DNA from 3 places in the Photorhabdus aballayi genome. Region 3 is predicted to be linked to each of the others. Evidence: predicted binding sites of a transcription regulator. Region 3 holds the regulator's gene; each other region holds the start of a gene.
The links. Region 3 encodes PurR, which represses purine synthesis genes. Its sites were predicted from a motif close to CANGCAAACGTTTGCNTG; they were not measured.
Positions count from the first base shown of each region.

Region 1: a site for PurR is predicted at 7,304-7,321, ahead of cvpA (colicin V production protein). Genes of this name have one in related genera too.
Region 2: a site for PurR is predicted at 8,586-8,603, ahead of purE (5-(carboxyamino)imidazole ribonucleotide mutase). Genes of this name have one in related genera too.

Region 1 is NZ_JAPFCD010000009.1:24,599-35,011, reverse strand. It holds gene OO184_RS07090 (AraC family transcriptional regulator) at 1-279, shown strand, start outside; gene pdxB (4-phosphoerythronate dehydrogenase PdxB) at 369-1,496, shown strand; gene OO184_RS07080 (aspartate-semialdehyde dehydrogenase) at 1,548-2,558, shown strand; gene truA (tRNA pseudouridine(38-40) synthase TruA) at 2,600-3,394, shown strand; gene OO184_RS07070 (DedA family protein) at 3,441-4,130, shown strand; gene accD (acetyl-CoA carboxylase, carboxyltransferase subunit beta) at 4,233-5,177, shown strand; gene folC (bifunctional tetrahydrofolate synthase/dihydrofolate synthase) at 5,170-6,468, shown strand; gene dedD (cell division protein DedD) at 6,458-7,141, shown strand; gene cvpA (colicin V production protein) at 7,377-7,883, shown strand; gene purF (amidophosphoribosyltransferase) at 7,898-9,415, shown strand; gene OO184_RS07040 (UbiX family flavin prenyltransferase) at 9,462-10,046, shown strand; gene OO184_RS07035 (TIGR01777 family oxidoreductase) at 10,027-10,413, opposite strand, start outside.
Region 2 is NZ_JAPFCD010000011.1:78,909-89,321, forward strand. It holds gene ybbP (putative ABC transporter permease subunit YbbP) at 1-1,511, shown strand, start outside; gene OO184_RS08330 (LLM class flavin-dependent oxidoreductase) at 1,590-2,645, opposite strand; gene OO184_RS08335 (MFS transporter) at 2,712-3,986, opposite strand; gene OO184_RS08340 (outer membrane protein OmpK) at 4,043-4,930, opposite strand; gene OO184_RS08345 (riboflavin synthase subunit alpha) at 5,620-6,240, shown strand; gene OO184_RS08350 (hypothetical protein) at 6,557-6,781, opposite strand; gene purK (5-(carboxyamino)imidazole ribonucleotide synthase) at 6,894-7,976, opposite strand; gene purE (5-(carboxyamino)imidazole ribonucleotide mutase) at 7,973-8,503, opposite strand; gene lpxH (UDP-2,3-diacylglucosamine diphosphatase) at 8,651-9,373, opposite strand; gene ppiB (peptidylprolyl isomerase B) at 9,384-9,878, opposite strand; gene cysS (cysteine--tRNA ligase) at 10,146-10,413, shown strand, end outside.
Region 3 is NZ_JAPFCD010000001.1:132,615-143,027, reverse strand. It holds gene pdxH (pyridoxamine 5'-phosphate oxidase) at 1-200, opposite strand, end outside; gene anmK (anhydro-N-acetylmuramic acid kinase) at 250-1,362, opposite strand; gene OO184_RS00435 (outer membrane lipoprotein) at 1,710-2,180, shown strand; gene slyA (transcriptional regulator SlyA) at 2,268-2,699, opposite strand; gene OO184_RS00425 (DUF1289 domain-containing protein) at 3,258-3,497, opposite strand; gene gloA (lactoylglutathione lyase) at 3,670-4,083, shown strand; gene rnt (ribonuclease T) at 4,083-4,739, shown strand; gene OO184_RS00410 (Grx4 family monothiol glutaredoxin) at 4,931-5,278, opposite strand; gene purR (HTH-type transcriptional repressor PurR) at 6,103-7,128, shown strand; gene punR (DNA-binding transcriptional activator PunR) at 7,135-8,043, opposite strand; gene punC (purine nucleoside transporter PunC) at 8,191-9,387, shown strand; gene cfa (cyclopropane fatty acyl phospholipid synthase) at 9,835-10,413, shown strand, end outside.

The sequences.
Region 1 (10,413 bases), on a different contig from region 3:
CTTGAGAGTAATCCGGCGGATAATACGCCATTAGCGCAATGGGCAAAACAGCGTTATACCTCGGAGCGTACTTTGTCACGGCGTTGCCAGCAAGAATTGGGAATGTCATTTAGTGAGTGGCGGCAGCGGTTACGGTTTTTACATGCTATCTCTTTGCTGGAGCAGGGAAAATCCGTTAATGAAGTTGCTTTTGATGTGGGTTATAGCTCATCTTCTGCGTTTATCGCTATGTTCCAGCAATTGGCAGGTACGACACCGGAGCGTTTCAGGAAAAGTTAATAACAAAAGAAGCCATTATTATGGGTTTTGTTATGATTAAATGGCAGAATAGTTCGCTGCGTCTGTTTTAATGCCACAGGATGGATTAAGTGAAGATTCTGGTTGATGAAAATATGCCTTATGCTGATCAACTATTTCAGCAATTGGGGGATGTGCAAGCTATTCCGGGGCGTCCGGTACCGGAAGGTGTATTGGATCATGCTGATGCCTTTATGGTTCGTTCAGTAACTAAAGTTAATGAAGAATTGCTGAAAGGCAGCGCGGTAAAATTTATCGGTACGGCAACGGCGGGGATGGACCATGTGGATCAGTCGTGGTTATCGCGGGCAGGAATCGGGTTTTCAGCGGCGCCGGGATGTAATGCCATTGCTGTGGTTGAATATGTTTTCTCAGCGTTAATGTTGTTGGCTGAACGTGATAATTTTGAGCTTAAGGATAAAGTGGTCGGAATCGTCGGTGTCGGTAATGTCGGCAGTAGACTGGCGCAACGGTTAGCTACTCTTGGTGTGCGGACACTCTTATGTGATCCACCAAGAGCTGCCAGAGGAGATGCCGGAGAATTTTGGCCACTGGAAAAATTAGTCAAAGAGGCGGATATTCTGACATTCCACACGCCATTGAATAAATCGGGCCCATATAAAACACACCATTTAGTGGATGCTGAATTATTGTCGGCTTTGCCGGATAATCGCATATTGATTAATGCCAGCCGCGGTGAAGTTGTTGATAATCAAGCATTGCTTACCGAGTTGAAACGCGGCAAGAAACTTCGTGTTGTTCTGGATGTCTGGGAGCCGGAGCCTGATTTATCCCTGCCATTACTGGAATTAGTTGATATTGGTACACCGCATATCGCGGGTTATACCCTCGAAGGCAAAGCGCGTGGTACCACACAGGTATTTGAAGCTTACTGTGAATTCCTCGGTCAACCCCATACAGTGGCTCTATCTGATCTATTGCCGGAACCGGATTTCAGCCGGGTTACCCTGCATGGGAATGTGACTCAAAGCACACTGAAGCGGTTGATGCATTTAGTGTATGATGTGCGCCGCGATGATACCCCATTACGGCAAGTCGCCGGTCAAAAAGGGCAATTTGATTATCTGCGTAGAAATTATTTAGAACGCCGAGAATGGTCATCTCTGACGGTATGTTGTGATAACAAAAAGAGCGCTGAGTTGCTAGCCGCTCTTGGTTTCAGTATAGAACTGATTTAATTCGTGCGGAAATATGTCTGCATGTCAAAAAGATAGATGGAGAAAACCAACATGTCAGAAGGTTGGAATATTGCCCTGTTGGGTGCGACAGGGGCAGTAGGTGAAGCGATATTGGCGTTATTACAAGAGCGTCAGTTTCCTGTTGGTGAATTGTATCCTCTCGCCAGTGAGCGCAGTGCCGGTGAAAGTCTGCGTTTTAATGGTAAAAATTTTGTTGTTGGCGATGCGGCTGATTTTGACTGGTCGCAAGTACAACTCGCTTTTTTCGTGGCTGGATTGGAAGCCACGGCACAATATGTTGAAAAAGCGACAGAAGAAGGTTGCTTGGTGATTGATAGCAGTGGGTTGTTTGCTATGGAACCAGATGTACCTTTGGTTGTTCCAGGAGTGAATCCTCATGCTCTGGCGGATTATCGTAACCGAAATATTATTGCCTTAGCAGACAGTATGACCAGTCAGGTACTGACAGCCATTAAGCCGCTGGTGGATGTTGCAGGAATGGCACGTTTGCATTTGACTAATCTGTTCTCTGTTTCTGTTCACGGCAAAGAGGCAGTTGATGAATTAGCGGGGCAGAGCGCTCGTTTACTTAACGGCATCCCACCGGAGCCGGGGCGTTTCAGTAAGCAACTGGCATTTAATCTTTTGCCGTTGCCAACAGATGTTGAAGGTTCTGTGCATGAAGAGCGCCGTCTTGTGGATCAAATACGCAAAATTTTGCAGGATGAGGGACTACCCATTTCAGTGAGTTGCGTTCAGTCTTCCGTTTTTTACGGTAATGCTCAGGTAGTCCATTTGGAAACATTGCGTCCGGTTGGGGTGGAAGAAGCTCGAGAAGAATTAGAGCGGATGGTTGATATTAACGTTGCAGACGAAAGCGATTATCCGACTCCAGTGACAGAAGCATCGGGTAATGATGCGCTGAGTATTGGTTGTCTGCGCCATGATTATGGTATGCCGGAAGTATTACAATTCTGGTCTGTGGCCGATAACATCCGGTTTGGTGGGGCGTTAATGGCGGTTGAGACAGCGGAAAAATTGATTCAGGAGCAATTTTACTGATGTTCGGTACAGAACAAACAGAATCTGTGCCGGGTTCAAAAATGAAAATTGCCTTGGGAATTGAGTACGATGGCAGCCGATATTATGGCTGGCAACGTCAGCAAGAAGTGAAAAGTGTTCAAGGATGCCTTGAGGAAGCATTATCAAAAGTCGCTGATGAACCCATATCGGTATTTTGTGCTGGTCGAACCGATGCTGGCGTACATGCAACAGGGCAAGTTGTGCATTTTGCAACGTCTGCTCAGCGCAAGGATGCCGCATGGACAATGGGCGTGAACGTACACTTACCGCCGGATATTGCTGTTCGTTGGGTGAAAACCGTGGATGAGAGTTTCCATGCCCGTTTTAGTGCAACTGCCCGGCGATACCGTTACATTATTTTTAATCATCGTTATCGTCCGGCAGTGCTGGCTAATGGCGTGACTCATTTTCACTATCCATTGGATGAACAGCGGATGCATCAAGCAGCGCAATGTTTGTTAGGGGAAAATGATTTTACCTCTTTCCGCGCAGTTCAATGCCAATCTAAAACACCTTGGCGTAATATGATGCATATTAATGTCAACCGTTATGGGCATTACGTTGTCATAGATATTAAAGCTAATGCTTTTGTACATCATATGGTGCGTAATATTGCTGGTAGCCTGATGGAAATTGGTTGTGGGAATCAGGATATTAATTGGATGGCCCAATTGCTTGCTTTAAAAGATCGGACGAAAGCCGCTGCGACGGCAAAAGCGGCAGGGTTGTATCTGGTTGCTGTTGATTATCCAGAGCAATTTGATTTACCTGGCGCTGCTATGGGACCTCTGTTTTTGGCAGATGATCTGATTTAACATTTTTAATTGCCGACACGGATGTCCTAGCATAGCGGGGAATATTATGGAATTTCTGACTCATTTTGTTGATTTCGCTAAATTTATTATTGATTTTATTCTCCATATTGATATTCATTTAGCCGAATTGGTCGCACAATATGGTAATTGGGTGTATGGCATTCTGTTTCTGATTTTATTTTGTGAAACAGGATTAGTAATTACTCCGTTTCTACCGGGAGATTCGCTGTTATTTGTTGCTGGCGCTTTAGCAGCTTTGGGCTCAAATGATCTGAATGTACATCTCATGGTGGTATTGATGATCATTGCGGCTGTTATTGGTGATGCAGTGAACTATGCTATTGGTCGCATCTTTGGTGAAAGGTTATTTACGAATCCAAATTCAAAAATTTTCCGCCGCAGTTATTTAGATAAAACACATGAGTTTTATGAAAAACATGGTGGGAAGGCAATTATTTTGGCGCGATTTGTGCCGATTATCAGAACATTCGCACCATTTGTTGCAGGCATGGGGAAAATGTCTTATCGTCATTTTGCTGCTTATAACGTGATTGGCGCACTAGTTTGGGTGCTGTTATTCACCTATTCTGGTTATATATTCGGTGATATGCCAATGGTACAACAGAATTTGAAACTGTTGATTGTCGCTATCATCTTTATCTCAATCCTGCCCGGGGTGATTGAAATCTGGCGTCATCGTCGTACGGTGATGAAGCAGAAGACCGATAACCGGTAACAGGTTTGAGCAGTTTTTTATCCACACTGTAATAGCATTGTGGTTTAATGGCACACAATAACAAAACTGGCATAAGCCAGATTCAGACGGAAAGATCATTCAATGAGCTGGATTGAAAAAATTCTTAATAAAAGCAACATTACCCAAACTCGTAAAGCGAATATCCCAGAAGGAGTTTGGACGAAATGTGATAGTTGCAGTCAGGTGCTCTACCGTGCTGAGCTAGAGCGCAATCTTGAGGTTTGTCCTAAATGTGATCATCACATGCGTATTTCGGCGCGTACCCGATTGGCTACGTTCCTTGATGAAGGAACAACGACGGAATTAGGGGAGGAATTAGAGCCAAAAGATATTCTTAAATTCCGCGATTCTAAAAAGTATAAAGATCGTATATCAGCGGCGCAGAAGCAAACCCAAGAGAAAGATGCGCTGGTCGTGATGAAAGGTACCCTGAGTGGTATGCCAGTTGTTGCTGCCGCTTTTGAATTTGCATTCATGGGCGGTTCTATGGCTTCGGTTGTCGGCTCCCGTTTTGTTCGTGCCGTAGAACAAGCATTGGCAGACAATTGTCCTCTGATCTGTTTTTCTGCCAGTGGCGGCGCTCGTATGCAAGAGGCATTGATGTCACTGATGCAGATGGCGAAAACCAGTGCTGCTTTAGCAAAAATGCAAGAGCGCGGTTTACCTTATATCTCTATTATGACCGATCCGACAATGGGCGGTGTTTCAGCAAGTTTGGCGATGTTGGGCGATATCAATATTGCTGAACCAAAGGCATTGATTGGTTTTGCCGGGCCACGAGTTATTGAGCAGACGGTTCGTGAAAAATTACCGTCTGGTTTCCAGCGTAGTGAGTTTTTGCTGGAAAAGGGGGCGATTGACATGATTGTTCGTCGTCCTGAAATGCGTGATACACTTGCCAGTTTACTTTCTAAACTGACTCATCAGTCGCAACCAGGCACTAAGCCAATTGTTGCTGAATTTGTGGCGGAACCCGCTGATGTTGAGGCGGATATTCAAATAAATACCAATAAAGAAGATGTCTGATACTTTACAAATTCCTCAAGCCACGTCGCCATTGATGACGTGGCTTTCCTATCTTGGAAACCTGCATACCAAGGCCATTGATATGGGGCTTGAGCGTGTGGGGAAACTTGCCCGAACTTTGGGGTTGGTTAATCCCGCGCCTAAAGTGATAACCGTCTCTGGCACCAATGGTAAAGGCACCACTTGTTGCACGATAGAATCTATTCTGTTGGCGGCCGGGCTGAGAGTAGGTGTTTACAGCTCTCCTCATCTTGTACGTTATACTGAAAGAGTTCGTATTCAGGGGAAAGAGTTACCTGAACAGGAATTCTGCCGTGTATTTGCGGATATTGAATCTCGTCGTGGCGATATTTCACTAACTTATTTTGAATATGGCACATTGGCAGCTTTGCAACTGTTTAAACAAGCTTGTCTGGATGTGGTCATCTTAGAAGTAGGCTTAGGTGGGCGACTAGATGCGACAAATATTGTGGACGCCGATATTGCCGCTATTACCAGTATTGCAATTGATCATATTGATTGGTTGGGGTCAGACCGAGAGCATATTGGTCGTGAGAAAGCGGGGATTTTCCGTAAAGATCATTTTGCCGTAGTGGGTGAGCCAGATATGCCATCTTCTGTTGCGGAAGTTGCGGATGAATTAGGAGCCAAGTTGTTCCGCTGTGGCATTGATTGGCGTTTCTCTCAACAGGATAAAAACTGGTGCTGGCAATCTGATGATAGGCTATTTAGCAATCTACCTTTGCCAAATGTTCCTCTGATGAATGCTGCAACGGCAATGGGGGTTATTTGTTGCCTGTTAGGGCAAGATGATAAAGTCAGTCGGGCTATTAATGAGAGCGCTATCCATCAAGGGTTGCAAAATGCGCAGTTGCCTGGGCGTTTCCAGATAGTTCGTGAAAATCCATTATTGATCTTGGATGTGGCGCATAATCCCCATGCGGCGGCTTATTTGGTACAGAGACTGGCTCAATTGCCCCGTCAAGCGGGTAGTCGAGTCCTTGGTGTCGTGGGTATGTTAGGTGATAAAGATATTGCCGGTACACTGACTTGCCTGTCACAGCAAATAAATAAATGGTATTGCGCTCCGTTGACTGAATTTCGTGGTGCCGATGCGCAGACACTGGCTCAGTATCTTGAACAACCTCGGTTATTTACTGATGTGGAAAGTGCCTGGCATCAGGCGATGGTTGATGCTAATGAGCAAGATATTGTTGTCGTTTGTGGTTCATTCCACACAGTAGCGCATGTTATGGAGGCTCTGGACAGGGAGAAGGGAAGTGGCAAGTAGATTTCAGAATCGTTTGGTTGGTACCATTGTATTGGTAGCATTGGGTGTCATTGTGCTGCCTGCGTTGTTAGACGGCAACAAGAAATATAACGAAGATAAATTTGCATCAATTCCTCTGGTTCCAAAGCCAGGGGATGAGCAAGAAATTGAATCTATACCTCCTCTTAATCCACCAATCTTATCAGTGCCTCTGGAAGATGAGACAGAGGCATTGCAGCCAGAAACACTGGAGCAGCCGGAAATACCATTGGTTGCCACTCCTCAGCTCGCGCCGATAGTCCCTCCTGCTGTTCAGCCAGAAGTGAAGCCCCAACCACAGATTAAGCCTGAACCAAAACCAGATACTAAGCCGCCAGCGTCGGCGCTTAAACCTAAACCAGACATTAAGCCAGAGCCGAAACCTGAAATTAAACCTGTTGAAACAGCCCCGCAAGGGCAGGCTTATATCGTACAACTGGGTGCTTTGAAAAATGCCGGAAAGGTAGATGAAATCGTTGCCAGACTACGTTTGTCTGGTTATCAGGTTTATACGGTTCCTTCATCTCCGATTCAGGGTCAATTAACGAGAATATATGTTGGTCCGAATGCTTCTAAACAACAACTTGACTCGGCATTATCAGAATTGAAAAGTTTGACTGGATTACAAGGGCAGGTAAGGAGTTACAGGCCGTAATAGTTACAGATTGTAGTAAAAGTGGGTGATGCCTATGTGACGAATAGGACAACTGTCATGAAGAAGTAAATATTCATGAAGCAGTAAATATTAAATGACTGCGGTGATGATGATTATTTGAATTCGTCGCCCAACTATTTTCAGTGGGATAGGAAATCTTGCTACGCAAACGTTTTCGTTTTCTGTTAGAATGCACTTGAAACGGATGCCGAGGTGTCTATTTTGGAATTAAAATATGGTTTGGATTGATTACGCTATTATCGCCATTATTGGCTTCTCGGCATTAGTTAGCCTGATTCGTGGGTTTATTCGTGAGGCATTATCACTGGTCACTTGGGGATGTGCTTTCTTTGTGGCAAGCCATTTTTATACTTACTTAGCGGTCTATTTCACCCGTTTTGAAGATGAATTGGTGCGTAACGGGATCGCTATTGCGTTGCTGTTTATTGCTACTTTGATTGTCGGTTCTGTGGTGAACTATGTGATAGGTTCTCTTGTGCAACGGACTGGATTGTCAGGTACTGATCGCGTACTGGGGGTCTGCTTTGGGGCATTACGTGGTGTGTTGATTGTCGCGGCTATCTTGTTTTTTCTGGATACATTTACACCACTAGCTCGAAGTGAGGATTGGAAACAATCACAATTGATCCCGCAGTTCAGTCATATCATTAGGTGGTTCTTTGACTACCTGCAAAATGCGTCAAGTTTCTTGCCGGAGAAATATACCTCTCCGTTTGGCTGATGAGGAAAAACTACATGTGCGGTATTGTTGGTATCGTCGGTTTTACACCGGTTAACCAGTCGATTTATGATGCGTTGACGGTGCTTCAGCACCGTGGGCAAGATGCTGCGGGCATTGCCACTATTGATGGTAACAATGGGTTTCGTTTACGTAAAGCCAACGGCTTAGTGAGAGATGTGTTTGAAGCCCGGCATATGCTGCGTTTACAGGGAACGATTGGGATTGGTCATGTTCGCTACCCGACAGCGGGCAGTTCCAGTGCATCGGAAGCTCAACCGTTTTATGTGAACTCTCCATTTGGTATTACACTGACACACAATGGTAATTTGACAAATGCTCATGAGTTGAAGAAAAAGCTATTTGAGAATGCCCGTCGCCATGTGAATACCACGTCAGATTCTGAGATTTTGCTCAATGTTTTTGCTAGTGAACTGGATTGCTTCCAGCATTATCCATTGGAGCCTGACAATATTTTTGCGGCAGTAGCGGCAATGCATAAACAGGTGAGTGGCGCCTATGCTTGCATTGCAATGATTATCGGTCATGGACTAGTGGCTTTCCGTGATCCACACGGTATTCGCCCGTTAGTTTTAGGTAAGCGTACTTTAGATGATGGCCGTAATGAGTATATGGTCGCTTCTGAAAGCGTTGCATTAGATACGCTAGGTTTTGAATTCCTGCGGGATGTCGCCTCAGGTGAAGCAATTTATATCACTGAACAAGGCCAATTATTTACCCGTCAATGTGCTGAAAATCCTTCTTTAACTCCTTGTTTATTTGAATTTGTCTATTTAGCTCGCCCGGATTCCTTTATTGATAAAATTTCGGTTTATAACGCCCGTATACGGATGGGGCATAAACTAGGGGCGAAAATTGCCCGTGAGTGGGAAGATTTGCATATTGATGTGGTTATTCCAATCCCTGAAACATCTTGCGATGTCGCGTTAGAAATTGCCCGTATACTTGGTAAACCCTATCGTCAGGGATTTGTGAAAAACCGTTATGTTGGCCGGACATTTATCATGCCCGGGCAACAGGAACGCCGGAAATCAGTCCGTCGTAAACTGAATGCTAATCGTGCGGAATTCCGTGATAAAAATGTGCTGCTGGTGGATGATTCTATCGTGCGTGGTACAACGTCAGAACAGATTGTTGATATGGCTCGTGAAGCTGGCGCGAAGAAAGTTTATCTTGCTTCGGCAGCACCGGAAGTGCGTTTTCCAAATGTTTATGGCATTGATATGCCTAATGCAAATGAACTGATTGCTCATGGGCGTGAAGTTGATGAAATTCGCCAACTGATTGGCGCAGATGCATTGATATTTCAGGATTTGACCGATCTGATTGACGCGGTTCGTGAAGAAAATCCGGATGTTGACGGGTTTGAGAGTTCAGTATTCAATGGTGTTTATGTTACCAAAGATGTTGACCAGACTTATCTCTATTATCTGGAGAATCTGCGTAAAGACGATGAAGTGAAACTGAATAATCAGAATGAAATCGAAAATCTGGATATCTATAACGAAGGTTGATTACCTTCGATTGAGATAGTTGCTTGGTGTTTGTCTTGAGGGAAAAATGAAAAGATTGATAGTAGGGCTTACAGGAGCAAGCGGGGCTATTTATGGCGTAAGGCTACTGCAAGTTTTACAACCAGTTGAAGGGGTAGAAACACATCTGGTCATCAGTCATTCCGCTCGTCAGACACTAGCGCTTGAAACGGACTATAGTTTACGGGATGTGCAGGCGCTGGCTGATGTTGTGTATGACAACAGGGATATTGCTGCTGCCATCTCTTCCGGTTCATTCAAAACTTTGGGCATGGTAATTCTGCCATGCTCAATGAAAACCCTTTCAGGTATTGTCCACAGTTATACTGATGGATTAGTAACCAGAGCAGCAGATGTTGTATTGAAAGAAAGCCGTAAGTTAGTGCTTGGAGTGAGAGAAACGCCGTTACACTTGGGGCATCTCAGGCTGATGACTCAAGCGGCGGAAATTGGCGCGGTGATTATGCCGCCTGTGCCTGCATTTTATCATCAGCCTCAACAGATTCAGGATATTATTGACCAGACGGTTAACCGAGTGCTTGATCAGTTTGATATCGAGCTGCCTCATGATCTATTTACCCGTTGGCAAGGGGCTAAAAGCGTTGAGATTTAGTATCCAGCAGGTCTTGAAATGCCTCTTTTAGCTGAAAATAGCGGAAGCCAAAACCTGCTTGTTCCAAGTTATGCGGTATTGCCTGTTGCCCGCCTAGTACCAGTGCCGCAGCTTCTCCCATCAGTAATTTCAGCACAAAAGCAGGTGTTCGAATAATGGTAGGGCGATGTAATACTTCTCCCAGTGTCGCGGCAAATTGATCATTATGTACTGGATAGGGGGCGGTCATATTAAAAGGGCCACTCAAACCAGGCGTCATTAACAGGTAATAGATGCCATTCACCATATCATCAATATGAATCCAGGGCAGATACTGTTTTCCGCTCCCCATAGGGCCACCAAGCCCGAGACGGAACAGGGGAAGCAT
Region 2 (10,413 bases), on a different contig from region 3:
TTCTGGGATTGATGTTTGAATATCTGCTTGTGCAGATTCTGGCGCCTATGTTGCCGAAAACATTACCCGCAGCAGGATTCTGGCCGTGGATCTGGGCGTTAGGGGCGTTATCTGTTATTGCTTTGCTGGTAGGAGGACGTCCATACACGCAGTTAATGGCAACCCAACCATCACGGGTGTTGCGTGATGATGTTATCGCGCCTGTTTGGCCGTTGCGCTATTACCTGCCGTTAGCGGTATTGGTAGTCATTAGCGGGCTGAGTCTGTTAGTTGGCGCTAAGCCCATGTTATGGGCGTTACTGGCAGGCATGGTGATGGTTGCGCTGTTACTGGCGGTGTTTGGTTGGGGAGGATTGTGGTTATTACGCCATCTGAAACTTCGTCAACTCAGTTTTCGCCTGGCGGTTAATCGATTACTGCGACAGCCGTTTCAGACAGTGGCTCAATTGTCGGCTTTCTCTTTATCATTTATGTTATTTGCTTTGTTGCTGGTGGTCCGAGGAGACTTGCTTGACCGTTGGCAGCAACAATTGCCGCCGGATAGTCCAAACTATTTTCTGATTAATATGACTGGACAGCAAATTCCACAAGTAGAAAATTTGCTGGCTCAATATCAGGTCAAACCTTCGGCATTCTATCCCGTGGTATTGGCCCGCTTGACGGAAATTAATGGTCAGTCAGCGATTGCGTGGGCAGAGGCCAGAGAATCGGATAGCAACACGGTACAGCGGGAATTGAATCTGACATGGAAAGAGGAATTACCCCAATTTAATACCCTGATGGAGGGCCATTGGCCGCCAAAAGCAGATGAGGTTTCTATTGAGCAGGGTCTTGCAGAGCGTTTAGCAATCAAAATCGGCGATAAGCTAACGTTTAGTGGCGATACGCAGCAATTCAGCGCCAGAGTTAGCAGTATTCGGCTGGTGGATTGGGAAAGTTTACGGCCAAATTTCTTGTTTATTTTCCCGAAACAAGCGTTAGAGAATCAGCAGCAAACCTGGCTGACCAGTTTCCATTATGAGGGAGACGGTCGCCTTCTGACGGATCTTAATCGTCAGTTTCCAACCTTGAGCCTGCTTGATACCGGCACGATGATTAAGCAAATTCAGGGTATTTTGCAACAGGTAAGTAAGGCATTGGAGGTCATGGTGGGGTTGGTCATGGTCTGTGGCGCATTACTGTTATTGGCGCAGGTTCAGGTGGGGATGTATCAACGGCAACTTGAACTGGTGGTTTACCGTACCTTGGGAGCCAGTAAGCAGTTACTACGTCGTACACTTTGGTATGAATTTGCTTTGCTTGGATTAATGGCGGGTTTTACTGCGGCACTTGGCGCTGAGGTTGCGCTTTGGTTATTGCAGACCAAAGTATTTGATTTTCCGTGGCAACCTGTATGGCAGATGTGGCTGTTACTACCAATAATCAGCAGCTTGTTACTCTCTTTGTGTGGTAGTTGGTTGGGGATACGATTGTTGCGAGGGACGGGATTGCACCGACGGGTTCAGGGTTAAGCAAGACGTTCAGGGAATGGGTAAGCTCGTCGAGATGTGGTGAGCCCATTCCCAGATTTATTGGCTGATTATTGTTGTTTAGGTCAATTCTGCTCTAAGTTGCGGCAGTATTTTCTCACCGAAAGTGGTTAATCCCTTAACATAATCAGGGAAGATCAACATAACTCCATCCAGTTCGCATTCACACAATAAATCTGACAATTGTTTGCGGCACGTTTCCGGGTTGCCAATAGCTGTGTGGGTCATAAAAGCGTTTTGGGATCTTTCAACCATCGCATTGCTTTTTTCGCCAACATCGACACCGAAACTGTGCATCATGCTTTTAACGGCGTCTATATCTAAGCCATCACGATAGAACTCAGCCAGCATTTCAGCTTCTTCATCTGTTTCGGCGCAGATAATCGTACACATACAAAAGGTTTTGGTGGTTGTACCGTATTCGGCTGCCAGACGTTTAGCCATCAGACTGATTTGGCGCGTTTCTTCTTCATCTTTACCACCAATGAAACACACATCGGTGTTACGCACACTAAAACGCAGCCCACATTCTGATTGACCAGCACAAACCAAATAAGGGCGTGGAACGGAAACAGGTTTAGGTTCAGAAACACAATTCTTGAAATTAAAGTAATCTCCTTGATGATTAACCTGCTTCTCACTCCAAAGCCGTTTGATCAATTGGGTCCACTCTTCGGTCATTGCGTAACGTTGATCGTGATCTAAATTGCTGTCCCATTCCCCCATCTGTTCAAATTCGTCTTTGAAGGAGCCAGAGACAATATTCAGCCCGGCGCGTCCATGACTAATTTGGTCCAGTGTCGCGATCATTTTGGCTGTCACGGCAGGATTATGCAGCCCGGCATGCATGGTTGCGATAAGTCGGGCATGATGAGTGACTTCGGCAATGCCGGCCATCATCGTAACCGATTCTAGCGAACAGCCCCAATGTTCCGTTGCGCCGCCAAAACCGCGCCATTTACTCATGGACATAATGAAATCCAAGCCAATTTGATCAGCCAGAATAGCCGCTTCACGGTTTTGCTGATAGGAAGCATCAAGTGGGGGGGTATTTTTAGAAATAATCCAGCCACCTTTCGCTATGGGTAGAAATACACCGAATTCTTTCTTTGCCATTATCAATTCCTTGTTTGCCTGTTATAAGTATAAGGAATGCCTTTTTAGGCTATTTTATTTTTAAATTCAGTTAAGCAAAGTGTTGTTGTCAGAATGTTTCTGCACTATTTGTAGTGGTGGTTGCATCATAAATGTGATGATCAGAATGGTAAGCACCGGTATAGCGATAATGAGAAATGCCGGTGTAAAACTACCTGAATAATCCTTAATGGCTCCCACCAGGAAAGGAGCGAAACATGCAATAGTGGAGATTAAATTCATCACTGAGAACAATTCCAGATAGGGCGTGCGGCCAAAATAATTGAACAGCAATATGCTGGATGCCAGAAAGGTCATGCCATAACCGATACCAATACACACAGTGAACAGGATTAAAAATGTCCATGAGGTGGCGACGCTAAGTGCGATAAGGCCACAGATAATTATTGACAGACTGCCGATAAGCAGTTTTTTGGGATCGAGCCATTCACCAACAGCGCCTCCTGCAAATCGTGAGAATGCATTGATAAACGCCAAGATACTGAGCGAAGAAGCTGCGACAGATTCACTGAATCCGTTTTCAGTAATATGGGCGACCGCAAAACTATTAACGGTTATCCCACACAGTAAAAAAGAGGTATAAGCGGCAGCAATGGCATAAAATTGCCAGGTGTGCAGTGCTTGCCGGACATTCCATATTTCCTTGGTGCGATAGATACTGGTGGGAATGTGATCTTGTTGATTTTTGCTGATTCTTTCCGCATGGGCATGTTCCTTCTTGCCTTCTCGTATAACCAAAATGGTCAATAGACTAATTAGCGTAAGTAATACCCCGGAAATCGCCCAGTGCATACGCCAGCTTCCCCAAAATACTGTTGCCAGGAAATAGAGCCACGGACCGACCACGCCCCCTAATCCACCAATGGTGAAATAGATACCAAAAGCCAGTGATTGTTTTTCAAACAATCGGCTGATGACATAAGTACCGGGAACCGTAGCCATAAGACTAAAGCCGATGCCTAATAATGTGGTACCGGTAAAATAGGCCGCGATACTGTGAGTGTTGTAGAGGATGTAAAAGCCAGTAATAAAAGTGAGTGTACCGATCAGTAACGTGGCGCGGACACCTGTACGGCGAATAAACATTGCCGGAAGATAACTGGACAGCCCACATGACAAGCCGAGTAAAGTGAAGCCCAGACCGGCATCAGTCCAACTCCAGTGTAATTCCTTGATCATGCTAGGTAATACAACGCCTAACGAGGTAAATGTGGTTGCGGTGACGAGAAAGTAAACCAAACCCAAAAGTATCAGTAGGAGCCACTGATAAGTACGTCCGAAGTGGTCATGTTGAATGGGCATTTTGACTCCATCAGGATGAAAGGCTATCAAAAAATTTCTGATATTTTATTCAGATATCAGAAAAAACTGTACCGAATAGAGATCCCGTAGCTAAATTGATCGGTTCGGTAATAAGGTGTATCTCTTATTTTATATTTATTTTTTATTGGATTCAGAACAATGCCAATCCATAAATGACCGGGTTGATGACCAAGGGATTTTCCTAAATCATAATGCAACTCTGGTTTGAAATCGATAGTTTCAGGTTGCCCACGTAAACCTAATGTATAATCAAAAGTGCCGACAACCCGGAAATCACCCAAACGGCTATTGAAGGGAATTCCGTAGTCGATGTGGATTCGCTGATCATTCCAGCTTCCTTTGGCATTATTCTCAAAATAAAAAATTGTCCGTAACCAGCTAATCCAGCTAGCTTGCCAGTCAATACTGATACCGGGGAAATAGTCGTAATCTATACCCTTAGTTTTGGCAACCCATTGGGCGAATAAAATATCTTTTACCGGCCCAAAAGAGAGGTCATTACCAGTGACTTTACTCAAGCTTACTCTGGGGACAAATTTATAATAGTAGGTACTCTTATCACCTTGATAATCACTTTGCAGAGAGTTTTGCCAAATACTATAGACGTACATATCGCCGATACTGTAGTCGCCGAAAGCTTCTAAAATCGGTGAAATCGTTTTTTGGGGATCGACTCGATTTTCAAATTGCATATACAGGCTGGTATCAATAGATTGAAAGTTGACAAAATGACTGGCTTGAGCTTGATTGATTACCGGCAGCGATAATAGCATTGCAGGTAATCCGTTTTTCTTTAATCTGGTATCGAACCAACGCCAGACTATGGCCAGATAAGTGGTACAAGAAAATGGAAAAGAGCGCTTGGAAATGACAGAATGCGGTGGACAACTTTTTGTATTGCGGGTTTTTAAGGCAAGTAACACGAAGGTTCCCCTTCTCATACAGTATCGGGCTGATGGTAGCTAACATTGATCTAATGAGGTAGTTTTGTCAAAGGGAGATTTGGTTTTATTGATAAAGGAATAGAAAAATAAGATTGCTTTGACCTTAATTTATTTTTCCATGTTAGTAAGATATTGATTATTTAATTAGCACTAGATCTTTGCTTTAACTTTGTGTTGCGGATATGAAAGCGTATTGTTAATTAATTTGAGTTATAATTATCAGTTAATCTTATTATTTAATTGCCAGTGTGATTTATTCATAATAAAAATAAGATTGTAAATGAAATATTTTTTCTTATAATCGCTTGGTCGAATGTTTCATTATCATGTATTTTTAATTAAGTGAGAGAGATGCAAGATGAAGTATTCTAATAGACTAAAAAAGTAGCTTTAGATTACAATTTTAGCTATATTTGATGATTGTCAATTCAATAGTAAAAAATCATCAACTTCATAAAAAATTTGATATAATTTGAAATCATAGGACAGAGAAGTTTATTATTTATCACTTGAATTTTCAATAAAGTCAATTATATGATAAATATTTTATTCATAACTTAAGAAAATCTTGTTAACTAATTTAATAACTTTTTATTATAAATATTTTCATGGAAAAATAGATTTTCTTATGTAATAAGGGTATTTCTACTTAATAAAAGAGGGTGATTATGTATACTGGAATTGTGCAAGGAAAAGAAAAAGTATTATCTCTTGAGAAAAGAGAGGGATTTAGTACATTGACCGTCAGTAATAATAACCATTTCTTTGATAATGTTTCTGTGGGGGCCAGTGTTGCGATTAACGGTACATGCTTGACTGTCACCCAATTTAACAACGATATCGTCTGGTTTGATATATCAGATTTTACGGCTGATGTGACCACATTAAAGTTTTTAAATGTGGGGGATGAAGTTAATATCGAAAGATCACATCAAATGAATAAAGAAAATGGTGGTCATAGCTTATATGGACATATTGAAGGCGTAGCAAAAGTCGTTGATTTTATTAAAACGGGTGAAACTTATCGATTAGTGATTAGTATTCCTGGAGATAATATAAGATATTTTTTCCATAAAGGTTTTATTGGGCTGCATGGTTGTAGCTTAACAATCAATGGCATAAATGAAGATGATAAGACTATAGAATTAAATTTAATTCCAGAAACGTTAAGAATGACTAATCTGGGTAATATTAAAGTTGGTGATTTACTTAATTATGAAATAGATCAAACAACGAGAACAATTGTAGATACTATATCCAGATCGATTAATGCTAGTAGATCAATATAATAATTGAAGAAATATAAATATACCTAATAGATTTCGAGTTGCAGCGCGGCGGCAAGTGAACGAATCCCCAGGAGCATAGATAACGATGTGACTGGGGTGAGTGAAAGCAGCCAACAAAGCAGCAGCTTGAAAGATGAAGGGTATAGGTTGGAATGAGTTGAGGTGTGAAGCGGTAAGTCACTTTACTTCCGCTTCCACAATTAATCCCAAGCCATTAAATGACAAATGCCTGATTATTTTTATGTCCGTTTGTCATATATTCCATGATAAATAGTCAACCTGATCTTTGCTTAAAATAGTGAATTCTGAGCATATTTTATTGGAAAATTTTGTCCCAAAACTCATCTATGGTATTTACACTTGTACCGCTACCACTGTCCAGCTCATGGATTGCTGCCTGCGTTGTAGCATTAGGAACATGGTGTTCTTCTATCGCTCTAGTTAATACCAAACGGACAAAGCTAGGTGTATTCAAATTATTATCCTGGGCGACTTGCGCTACCGCATTTTTAAGTTTTTCAGAAACACCAACTTCTAACATGGCCGTATTTATGCGCCTTTCCATCTTTTACTATTTGTGTCCTTACTTAGGGCTATTGTGGACACAAATCAAGATAATCAGATCAATAAACAATTCCAGTGTCAGATGTTAGTTACATTAATTTTTCCTGCGCCCATTCAAGGCTACTCTGATATTCAGATGGCAACATGGGGATAAGTTTCTGCAATGTATTTTTTAATTCATTTTTATCAAAGTGGGAAAGATTAAGGTGACCCACTTTACGTGCGGGGCGAACTTCTTTCTCATACCAATGTAAATGTACCAAGGGCAAGCTGAGCCATTGTGTATTGATATCTGTACCAATCAAATTGATCATAACTGACGGCGCAGCGACTTCTGGTCGAGGCATGGGTAAATCCAGAATAGCACGGAGATGTAATTCAAACTGGCTGATAGATGCGCCGTTTTGAGTCCAATGACCACTGTTGTGAACTCGTGGCGCGAGTTCGTTGATCAGTAAATTATCACCGACAATAAAACATTCCATTGCCATCACGCCGACATATTTCAACTCGTGCATAATAGCTGACAACATACTCTCGGCCTGTTGTTGTAAATGGTAACGCTGTAAATGGCAATTTTCCTGAGGAGAGACAACACTGGCACGGAGAATGCCATCTTGATGCAAATTGTGCGCTAATGGGTAGAACACACAATCGCCACTCTTATTGCGGGCCCCTACCAGTGAAACTTCGCCAGAGAAAGGAATTGCTTGCTCAGCAATACATTCACCATAAATATCGGTGGGTAATTCTGTTTCATCTCCGGGGCGGATACGCCATTGCCCACGCCCATCGTAACCACCAACGCGACGCTTAACGATAACGAAATTACCGAGCTCAGAGAATAATTGCGGCCATTGGTTGGTATCAGAGAGTAATTGCCACGGAGCGGTTGCCAGCCCAAGGCTGTCCATTAACTGTTTTTGTGGCAGACGATCGGCCAGACGGGGAAAAATATCTCGATTAGCGAAAGCCTTATGGCGGGCAAGTTCTTGGGTAAGGGCAGTTTCCGGCCAGCGCTCGATTTCGGCGGTAATAACGCTATTCTGATAAGGAACCGCTTCGGGTTCAGCATCCAGACCAACAGGGTAAACTGTGATGCCTAAAGGTTCGCCTGCCTGACGTAACATGCGGCCGAGCTGGCCATTGCCTAATACACAAACTGGCTTCATGCTTCCTCCCGTGGATCGGGATTATCGAGTACATCCTGAGTTTGTGTTTCACGCCAATGGCTGAGGCGTTTCAGCAAATCTTTATCATGACGAGCCAGAATCTGTGCGGCCAATAGGGCTGCGTTTGCTGCTCCGGCTTTCCCAATCGCAAGCGTGCCGACAGGAATTCCTTTTGGCATCTGTACGATAGAGTAGAGGCTGTCTACGCCATTAAGAGCGGCGCTTTGTACGGGTACGCCGAGAACCGGGACCAGCGTTTTGGCTGCCAACATGCCGGGTAAATGGGCGGCGCCGCCAGCACCAGCGATAATGACATCAAAACCGTTTTGTTCCGCTTGTTGGGCAAAACTAAAGAGTTTATCGGGCGTGCGATGGGCAGAAACAATTTCAACGTGGAAAGGTACATTAAGGGAAGTCAGGATATCCGCTGCATGTTGCATGGTAGCCCAGTCGCTTTTAGAACCCATAACGATGGCGATTTTGGCGTTGTGTTGAGTTGTTCCTGCTGAATCAGGCCGGGCAGTCATAAATCAAATGCTCCTGTGTTTTAACGTCCACCAGAACGAAAATAGCGCTTTAAGGCCGCGAATCATATCATGCCCGTAGGCTAAGGAAAACGATTGCGTTACTTTATACTTTTATTGTGATACCTGAATGTAGGTGTTCCTGGTTGATCAGAATGGGAAAGAGATCAAATCGATTGATTTATCCGTTACTTTGAACATTGAGCCTTGATGATGCCATGCGCCAAGTACACCACGGTAAACGGTTTTATTATGCAGAGGAACTTCATGTACGAAAGGGCGGTGGGTGTGTCCATGAATCATCCAATCAGCTTGATACCGCTCGAAAGTATCAATAACGGCTTGCTGGTTTACATCCATAATGGTTTCGGATTTTCTGCTGTTGACCGATTGGCTATTTGCGCGCATTTTGACGGCGATTTTTTGACGGATAGACAGAGGTAATAGTAGAAACAGGCGTTGGACCCACGGGGTATGAACCCGCTTACGATATCGTTGATAGCCTTCGTCGTCGGTACATAAGGTATCGCCGTGCAGAATAAGTACTCGCTTACCGTACAGTTCCAGTACTTTTTCCTGTGGGAGCAATATGATGCCACTCTCTTTAGCAAAGCGCGAACCGAGCAGAAAGTCACGGTTGCCATGAATAAAGTAACAGGTAACACCTTGTTGTTGCACAGTTTTTAATGCGCTAGCGATTTCACGGTGGAGAGGATTGTCATCATCATCGCCAATCCAGTAATCGAACAGATCGCCGAGAATATAGAGGCTATCTGCCTGAATGGCATCTTCATGCAAGAAACGTAGAAAACCGGCAGTGATTGCCGGTTCATGTTCGCTGAGATGTAAATCTGCGATAAAAAGTGTACACATACGCGGTGAATTATTCGCTGACAGTCACTTTTTCGATGATAACATCTTCGAGTGGTACATCTTGGTGCATACCGCTGCGACCAGTAGAAACGCCTTTGATTTTATCAACAACATCCATACCTTCGATCACTTCGGCAAAGACGCAGTAACCCCAACCATCAGGGCGCTCAGAACGGAAGTTCAGGAAATCATTATCAACAACGTTAATGAAAAACTGCGCAGTTGCTGAGTGTGGATCGTTAGTACGGGCCATTGCCAAAGTACCACGGTTGTTTTTCAGACCGTTATTGGCTTCGTTTTTGATAGCTGCATCAGTCGGCTTTTGTTTCATACCAGGTTCGAATCCACCACCCTGAATCATGAAACCGTTAATAACACGGTGGAAAATAGTATTATCGTAGAAGCTATTGCGGCAGTAGTTCAAGAAATTCTCAACAGTTACAGGAGCTTTATCGGCGAAAGTATTAATTACGATATCGCCAAAATTGGTATGGAAAGTCACCATAATTGAAATCCTAATAATAGTTTTGATTAACCCGGTTAGGGCATTTGGACCAGGCGGCTTTTATATCACATCTACCATAATGAGTCAGTACATATTAATTTCAGTGAGCTATCTTGATTACCAACCTTGCAAAGCGCTTAATATCAGGTTTCAATATCCTATTGGACTATGCCATATCGAGCATTTATTGATGAGATAAGGACATAAATCCAGAATTATCAATTCGTTATTTTTAACACACGTACAGTGAATTTACGGAAAATCTCGATGCTAAAAATTTTCAATACCCTCAGCCGTCAGAAAGAAGAATTTAAGCCAATCCATCCAGGGAAAGTGGGGATGTACGTGTGTGGTATCACAATTTATGACCTGTGTCATATTGGTCACGGCAGAACCTTTGTTTCTTTTGATGTGGTTGCTCGTTATCTACGATATCTGGGATACGATTTAACTTATGTACGTAATGTGACCGATGTTGATGACAAAATTATCAAGCGGGCGGCGGAAAACCGTGAAAGTTGTGATGATCTGACCG
Region 3 (10,413 bases):
ATACGTTGATAAGGTTGACCGTTCTCATCGACTGTCGCTATACACATTGCAGTTGGATCACTCAACTTAGCTTCGAATGCTTGCTTGAGCCAACGCTCAAAAAGTTCGATAGGTTCTTTAGTCAAATCTTTACGTCTTAACCCACCGCGAATATATTCACGGCGTAATTCTGCAACATCAAATTCATTATGTTCTGACATTAACGTAGCTCTGTTTATGACTCACTAAATACCAGACAGCTTATCATTGTTATTGATTAATAACAGGATAAATCGCTCCCAAAATAGTTTCAGTACTCGCACCGGTAACAGAGGGTAAATTCCCTGGCGCACCTGACATAGTACGGAATGCTAACCAGGCAAATGCCAGCGCTTCCATATCATCACCACTTAGGCCATATTTATCTGTCGGGCAAACTTCTGTCCCCGCTAATAATGCGGAAAGTCTACTCATTATCTGTGGGTTACGCGCGCCGCCGCCACAAACCAACAGACGTTCACACCCACCACTCAACATGATTTGCTGTGACACAGATACGGCTGTCAGCTCGGCCAGTGTTGCCTGGACATCAACTGGTAATATGTCAGGAAAATTAGCTAATTGCGCCTCCAACCAACTCATATTGAAATACTCTCGACCTGTGCTTTTAGGAGCTGGTCGTGAAAAGTAGTGATCAGAAAGCATTTGTCTCAGTAACGGGTTATTAACCGTACCTTCCCGCGCCCATTGCGCATCTTTATCATAAGGTTTTTTCTGATGGCGCCATACCCAACTATCCATCAGCATATTACCCGGACCTGTGTCATACCCTTTGACCGGTGATCCCGGTAATAGCGTCGTTATATTGGCAATACCACCGATATTGAGAATTATCCTACGTTCTGTCGGATGACCTAAGACGGCGAAGTGAAAAGCCGGAACTAATGGCGCTCCCTGTCCGCCATATGCCATATCCCTCCGACGAAAATCGCCAACCACAGTCATCCCAGTTAAAGCTGCAATACGGTTATTATCGCCAAGTTGCATAGTGAAAGGCGTGTGACTATCTGGCTCATGCCAAACGGTTTGTCCATGACATCCTACAGCGATAATGTCACTGGTGGTCAACCCGGTTTTAATCAGTAAGCCTTGTACCGCTTCAGCGAATAAAGAACCAAGTTCATAATCTAACCGACCGATTGCCGATAATGTCGTTTGTTGCCCTTGACAGACTGCGAGAATTTTCTGTTTTAATTCGTGTGGGAATGGATGCGAATAACTGGCTTGCTGAGCCACAACTTTATCATTGATTGCCGCAAGCACCACATCAACGCCATCCAAACTTGTACCTGACATTACACCAATATAACGACCTGACTTTATAACCATTGAATTTGCCTTCCTGCTTAAAATCTGTCTTGATAAAATCAGAAACCACGCCAATAACTATAAAGCGCAGTGGTTTTGGCTGTATATGACTAATAGACAAACTAAGGAATAAAACCTGAGTTTTGGAAACAACTTCACAAAAAATGCTGAATTTCTCATTAATAGCTATTTCTTTTAAAAATCTCTATTGACGTTTAATATATGTTTAGCACTAGATTGCTAATGTACTGGCATCGTATTTGAATAAACTTTTTATTACTTATTGCCAATGCCAGTTGTTAGCCTGATTGCTCAGTAAGCTATCAGATTTCCGCAATCAGGCATCGAAATTAGGAGTTATTATGTTTAAGCACTTTTTAGTTAGCGCGGTTGCCGTCGCTTCATTATCAGGTTGTGTCAACACCGATTCTCTTTCTGGTGATACCTATACTGCTGGACAAGCTAAGCAGGTCCAGACTGTCTCTTACGGTACAATTGTTTCTGTTCGTCCTATCAATATTCAGGCGGGTAGCGATGAGAATGTATTAGGCGCAATTGGCGGCGCAGTTTTAGGAGGCTTGGTCGGTAATACTATTGGCGGCGGCAGCGGCAACACATTAGCGACTGCCGCGGGCGCGATTGCCGGTGGCGTCGCAGGCCAAAATGTTCAGGGAGCTCTTAACACAACTAAAGGTGTAGAACTCGAAATTCGTCGTGACAGCGGTGAAAGCATCATTGTTGTCCAAAAACAAGGCAAAACTGTCTTCCACAAAGGCCAACGTGTAAGACTTGCAGGCCAAGGTAATAATATTACTGTTTCACCTCGCCAATAAGGAGACAGAGATAAGAAAACCGTGACTTCATTTCAGTAAGTCGCGGTCTTCTTTCATCCGGTTAGCATTTCATGGATATCGTAATTACTATCTACTCTGTAATTGGATAATATTTTGCTCTAACTTCTGTACTAAAGTGGAAAGAAAAGCAAGTTCCTCGCGTGAAATACCCTCCAGAATCTCATTTCTTGTGGATTCAATAACACCATCCAACTCCCTAATAACCGATGCAGAATCTTCAGTTAGCTTGATTCTCTTTGCACGACGATCATTGGCACAAGTATGCCGGGTGATAAGTTTTTTTTCCTCAAGTTGATCTAATGTCCTGACCAAAGATGGTTGCTCAATACCGATAGCTTTCGCCAACTGTATCTGAGATTGCTCCTGAGGTAACCGGCTAATATTGTATAACGTTACCCAATGAGTCTGAGTTAATTCTAACGGCTTTAAACGGTAGTCAATTAAAGCACGCCAAATACGAACTAACCGTGCCAGATCTGATCCCAATGTAGATTCCAATTGTCCCTCCTTAAATAACTAGCCTACTAAACATAACAGCCAAATTTTTCTAAATCAGGCTAACTAGCCTTAAAAAAGTATATATAACTTCTGTATAATCACAGTAAATTCTTAGCAACTAACTAATTCAGGTAACTATAACCAAGAATAACTAAACTTAATTTAAACTCAGAACAAAACAATTAACATACAATATTTTTACCACAAAAACTATCAGAACTATGAATACAAGCAGACAGAAACCAATAAATATCATTCAATACTTTATTCAAAGTACTATAAGAATAGCTGTCATCTAAATGCTAAGCTATCTATTTTTACATTAATGTTGTTTTTATTTTACATTTATCACACAATCGATCTTAAAACTACATTTAAAACATAAAGTTATAAAAACATTCAAATAAGCTCCCTTAGTCTTTTCGTTAAGTCAGAAATAAAAAAATAACAAACAAAATGCTTAAGATTATAGTAGAACATTTATAACTTCGCCAAAAATATAACCCTATATAAGTAAATCATTGAATTGTTAACCCTAATAACATCAAAAATCTCTAATTAAAATAGTGATGGCTGTTCAGGTGGTTCTCCATCTGTCTGATTTTGTGCTCTCAATGCACGTAAATATCTTTGCCGGCACAGTCGCAATACTTCACGTTTTTGCCCATCAGACATTTTCATCCAATTAAATCTTTCTTCCCGGCTGCGATAACACCCCAGACAAAAACCTCGCTCATTAGCCTGACAAATTCCTCGACACGGACTGGGAATAGCAAAAAACTCCAGTTGCTCAGCCATCACATCCCGTTTCCTATACAATTAACATACTATATTTAATTATAAACCTAGATGAGAATAAATTATAATTATGGGCAAATTGAACTGTAACCGTAAGACACGTTATAGTTAGTGGTTTTTGTGCGACCTATCGCACAAAAATATCGGTAAAACCATTAAATTAGAGGTAATTATGCGTTTACTCCATACCATGATCCGTGTTGGCGATCTGCAACGCTCCATTAATTTTTACACTGAAGTGTTAGGAATGCGTCTGCTACGCACCAGTGAAAACACCGAATATAAATACTCACTCGCCTTCGTTGGCTATGCTGATGAAAGCGAAGGAGCAGTCATCGAGTTAACCTATAATTGGGGAGTTGACCATTATGAAATGGGAAATGCCTTTGGTCACATTGCATTAGGTGTTGATGATGTCGCAGCCACTTGTGAATCTATTCGCAAAGCCGGAGGTAACATTACCCGTGGAGCAGGCCCTGTAAAAGGCGGAACAACCATTATTGCTTTCGTTGAAGATCCAGATGGTTACAAAATTGAACTTATTGAAAACAAAAATGCCAGCAACGCCCTAGGTAACTCGATCTGATGTCCGATAAAAAAGAGCCAAACGTCCTTAGCGGACGTTTTCGCGGTTATTACCCTGTTGTTATTGATGTTGAAACTGGCGGCTTTAATGCCAAAACAGATGCATTACTTGAAATTGCCGCCGTTACACTGGAGATGGATGGTGAAGGTTGGCTAACGCCTGGCGAATCGCTTCACTTCCATATTGAGCCATTTGCAGGAGCCAATCTTGAACCAGCAGCCCTGGCGTTCACCGGCATTGATCCATTAAATCCGCTACGTGGAGCAGTGAGTGAATATGCAGCTCTACACGCTATCTTTAAAATGGTTCGTAAAGGGATAAAAAATAATCACTGTAATCGGGCAATTATCGTTGCTCATAATGCTAGCTTCGATCATAGCTTTGTTATGGCTGCCGCGGAGCGCACCGGACTAAAGCGCAATCCGTTTCATCCGTTTGCAACTTTTGACACCGCTGCTTTAGGCGGCCTGGTATTAGGACAAACAATCTTAGCAAAAGCCTGCATCACCGCCGGCATCCCATTCGACAATCATCAGGCTCACAGTGCTTTATACGATACTGATCGTACCGCTGAATTATTCTGTGAAATGGTTAACCGTTGGAAACAACTTGGTGGTTGGCCATTAGCGACGGCAGCAGAAGAAAAAGCCGGATAAATAGCTGAGCGGCTAGATTAATATAATCAAATCTAAACTTAAGCAATAATACCCCCCATATATCAATATATGGGGAGATAGCATAATAATCTGTCTATACCCGTTATCTTTCAAGTTGCCTCTTTGTTGGCTGCGCTCCCTTGCCGTCGCGATGCATCTTGAAATCCATAGGGTGTTAAGTAATTAAAAAATTACTCTGTCGCGTCTTCGGCCTGAGAACGATATTTATCAGCAGTTTCTTTGATTAATGTTTGTAACTCACCACGCTGATACATTTCAATGATAATATCGCATCCACCTATCAACTCACCTTCCACCCAAAGCTGAGGAAAGGTTGGCCAATTAGCATATTTTGGCAATTCTGCACGAATATCTGGATTTTGCAAAATATCTACGTAAGCAAAACGTTCACCACATGCAGACAAAGCCTGAACAGCCTGAGCAGAAAATCCACAATTTGGCAATTTAGGAGAACCCTTCATATACAATAAAATTGGGTTTTCTTTAATTTGGCGTTCAATCTTATCAATAGTCGTCATTTTTATTTCCTTTAAACCAACACTATGTTGATAACCAACATCGTCACAATATTACGGAGAATACCATTTTCTCTCACTAAGATGTATCCTGATCTTTTCTTATCCTGGCGCAGATGACATCATTCTCACTGTTATTTATCGTAGAAGTTGTTAGGATAACCAGAAATTTACCGATACAACGGTGGAAGATTTTAGTGCTGGACTAGGCTTCGCGGGCTAGGAAAACAGATAGCAGTCCGGCTATCGTGAATACGTCAAGCAACTACCACTAGCAAATTTCTGGGCGTTAATTAACTGGGAATTTGTTACAGAAAATCTGGCTTAACAACCATCAGATTAATTCATTACTATTTGTTTTAATACTTAAACTGTTTTAACACTCAAAGGCAAAGGGCAGATAAACCACTGAGACTATCTGCCCAATTTCCTTTAACGTAAAGCCCAATTTTTAAATCATCTAATCAGTTCAAAACATCAGGCAAAGATCAAGCAAAGAGCGGCAAAAATGGCAATCATCACCAACGTGCTGACAGCAGTAAATAAACCAAGCTTCAAATCGGTATTCATAGAGCCTCCTCAGAATGAAAAGTTTATAACGACAAATACCAATCTATTGAGATGGTTAATTGCCCTTACACAAGGAAAAGCATAAATAGCGATTACCATACATTTTATAACACTGATTATTGCTTTCACTTTTGAGCCAGATCAGACAAAATCCAGGATTTATCGCTAACTTATTACCAGTGCCTGTGTAAAAGGGCTGGTAAGCGATTAACAAAACGTTTTAAATTTAGACCAAAAGGTCAGGAGTCTTTCACCTCATGGCAACGATCAAAGATGTGGCTAAGCACGCTGGCGTCTCAACCACTACCGTATCCCATGTTATTAATAAAACCCGCTTCGTCGCTGAAGATACTAAAGCTGCCGTTTGGGCTGCTATTAAGGCTCTGAATTATTCACCCAGTGCTGTAGCTCGCAGTCTGAAAGTTAACCACACAAAATCGATCGGATTACTGGCAACGTCCAGTGAAGCCCCCTATTTTGCTGAAGTCATTGAGGCCGTTGAAAACAGTTGTTATAGCAAAGGCTATACGCTGATTTTATGTAACTCACACAATAACATTGATAAACAGAAAGCTTATCTCGCCATGCTGGCGCAAAAACGTGTAGATGGACTGCTGATTATGTGTTCAGAATACCCGGAACAGTTGTTGGGAATGTTAGAAGATTATCGCAATATTCCAATGGTCGTCATGGATTGGGGACAAGTCAGAAGTGATTTCACCGATACGATTATTGATAACGCATTACACGGCGGTTATCTGGCTGGTCGTTATCTTATCGAGCGCGGTCATCGTGACATTGGCGCGATCCCCGGCCCTCTGGCACGAAATACCGGCGGCGGCCGCCATCAAGGATTCTTGAAGGCGTTAAAAGAAGCCAACATTCCGATTAGAGAAGAGTGGATTATTCAAGGGGATTTTGAGCCAGAATCGGGCTATAAAGCTATGCATCAAATCCTGAATCAAAAACAGCGTCCGACTGCGGTTTTCTGCGGCGGAGATGTTATGGCTATGGGGGCTATTTGTGCTGCCGATGAATTAGGATTACGCGTCCCACAGGATATTTCTATCATCGGCTATGACAATATACGCAACGCTCGTTATTTCTCTCCGGCATTGACCACCATTCATCAGCCAAAAGAACGACTGGGGCAAATGGCATTTTCTATGTTACTGGACAGAATAATCAACAAACGTGAAGATGCGCAAACTATTGAAGTACATCCTCGCCTGGTTGAACGACGCTCTGTCGTAGATGGCCCATTTATCGATTATCGTCGTTAATCCGCTCTATTCATCCTGAAGCCATTCAGCATTAAGTGTTTCACTATCGCCAAGATAGTCAAGCAGCCAACTTAATGCTGGAGAATGGCTGTTTTGTACCCATGCCAAACAACATGGACTGTCTGGTAAAGGCTGTTCCAATTCCAGCACGGCTAGTTTCTTCTGCCGAATAAGCGGCATTGCCCTATGCTTAGGCACCATTCCCACACATAACCCCTCATTCAAGCAAGACAGACCAGACTCCCAATCAGGAACCACTAGCCTGCGCTGATTATCCAGATTCCAAGTGTCACGCTTCGGTAAATTACGGGATGTATCTTCAAGGCACAAACTGGGATAAGGCCGCATTTGGTCATCAGATAGCGGACCCGGCGACTGAGTCAGCGCATGACCTGCGCTAACAACACATAGCCAGGGCATAAACCCCATATCTCGGAAACTATACCTTTCCCCGACTGGAGCTACCCGGGTTGCACCAATTGCAACATCAACTCGACTATCCACCAGCGCGTCCCATACACCATTAAACACCTCCTGATGAACAAAAAGCTCTATATCAGGAAAATGGTGATAGAAATTAAGAATAAGCTGACGACTACGTTCCGGTTTGACAACCCGATCAATAGCAATACTAAATTGCCCTCTCCAGCCATTGGCAATTTGTTGACACTGGTGACGAGTGTTAATCATTTTTTTGATAACAGAGCGAGCTTCCTTGATAAAAATAGCGCCTGCCTCAGTTAATTCCACATCCCGATGACGACGCTCAAACAACGAAACAGCAAGCCACTCTTCCAATTGTCTTACGGTATAACTGATCGCAGAAGGGACACGGTGCAGCTCCGATGCAGCGGCACTAAAACTGCCTGTTCTGGCAACCGCATCCACGACTTCAAGTGAATATTCCGACCACATAATTTTACCTTTCAATTTTTTTCACAGCACTATGCAAATATTACCATTTCACAAGTAAAAATCACGACATATAGAATATGTGTCAATATTGTTATCTACCCATCACTGCAAATTATTTCAATCATGACATTCAAAGAGAGTAATCAAATGAAAAACTCAAGTCAGTTTATGTTCTATCTTGCAGGCTTGAGTATGCTAGGTTATCTGGCTATTGATATGTATCTGCCAGCATTCGGTGCTATGCAACAAGAATTAGGTACATCGGCAAACGCAATTAGTGCCAGCCTAAGTATCTTTCTTGCCGGTTTCGCCTTTGCGCAACTTTTGTGGGGGCCTCTTTCAGATCGCTTTGGCAGAAAGCCGATTATCATCACCGGGTTATCCCTGTTTTCCATTGGCTGTCTGGGTATGATGTGGGTAACAGACTCCACCCAACTTTTAGTTTTGCGTTTTATCCAAGCCATAGGTGTTTGTTCAGCCGCTGTCTCATGGCAAGCATTAGTTATTGATCGTTACGATTCCAATCGTACCAAACGTGTTTTTGCAACGATTATGCCCCTGGTTGCGCTCTCCCCTGCCCTGGCGCCTTTGGTAGGGGCCTGGCTGTTGCAACATGGCGGCTGGCGCACCATTTTCCTAGTCTTACTGACAATTACATTATTACTGTTGTTTTTTACTCTGTTCTTGCAAGAAAATCGCAAAAACCGTGAAACTCAAATGCAAACAAATAGTGCCTCTTTCCTTACGCTATTAAAATCACCACTATTTAGTGGCAATGTTCTAATATTCGCATCATGTAGCGCCGGCTTTTTTGCCTGGTTAACCGGCTCACCGTCGATTCTTGGTGAAATGGGATATACTCCAAATGACATCGGTTTGAGTTATGTCCCTCAAACGCTGGCCTTTATCGTTGGAGGTTATGGATGCCGCAGTATTTTGGCCAAAATAAAAAGTGAAATTATTTTCCCTTATCTGTTAATTGGCTACGCTGTCAGCATGATTGCGCTCTATTTGATTGCAAAATTTAGCGAGCCAACGCTATTCACTATTCTGGTGCCTTTCTGCTTTATGGCCGCGATGAATGGCGCATCATACCCAATTGCAGTAGCAAATGCTTTATCCGCTTATCCACAAGACAGCGGAAAAGCCACGGCATTACAAAATACGCTTCAATTAGGGCTCTGTTTCATTGCCAGCCTGATCGTATCGGCATTTATCAGCAATCCACTTATCTCCACAACTACTGTCATGGTTGCTACCGTTGTTCCAATGGCATTAGGATATTTTATACAGTGGAAAAAAAACGCTAATCGCCGCATTCAAACAGTCGAACAGAATTCCTAATATTAATCAAATTGTTATCTCAATAAAGGCTGCTAATTATCAATTAATTTCAGCCTTTATTTATTAATTGATGAAACAATTTTACGCCCTTATACTCAATAAAGCTCTTTATTATAAATCACCTGGAATTTGAGGTTTTCAGGAGCAATGACTGCCCCCATTAAACTCATGGATTAGTCATCTTTAAGATTTTTTACTTTGATTCTTTGTTATTTTTTGCATTTTGCGTCTTCGCATCCTGCTTTGTTAGCTAATTGCCTATCCCAATAGGCGTAATTGTTGCGGACAGTTTGAACACGGACAGCGCGGAAAAACCGGAGCGTACACGTAGTACGTGAGGATTTTGAGCACTGCCCAGGTTCAAAATGGCAAATAAAATAGCCCTATTGGGATATAGGCAGTAAAACGAGCTCCTCAATATTCCATCACCCTAACGTTGGAGAGTATATGAGTTCATCCTGTATTGAAAACCCGAAAACAGCCATTAACTCCTGGCAGAGAATTGCCAATGAGATGCTAGAAAAAGCAGGGATTCAAATTAATGGTCACAACCCTTATGATATCCAGATAAAAAACCCTAATTTCTATAAAAGAGTTTTACAACAAGGTTCGATAGGGTTAGGTGAAAGTTACATGGATGGCTGGTGGGATTGCGAGCGGTTAGATATTTTCTTTTATCGCGTTTTACGCGCTGGATTAGAAAATCAAATGCCCAATAATCTCAAAGATACAATGAGAATCGCAGTAACCCGCTTACGTAATCTGCAAACGCCAAAACGGTCATGGATTGTCGGTCATCAACATTATGATTTAGGAAATGATCTTTTCACCCGTATGCTTGACGCTTATATGCAATATTCCTGCGGATACTGGAAACAAGCTAAAACACTGGAACAAGCTCAGCTTGATAAGTTGAAACTCATCTGCGAGAAATTGGAACTTTCTCCCGGCATGACTCTGCTGGATATTGGTTGTGGTTGGGGCGGGCTATCGGCTTATGCTGCTAAAAATTATGGTGTTTCCGTA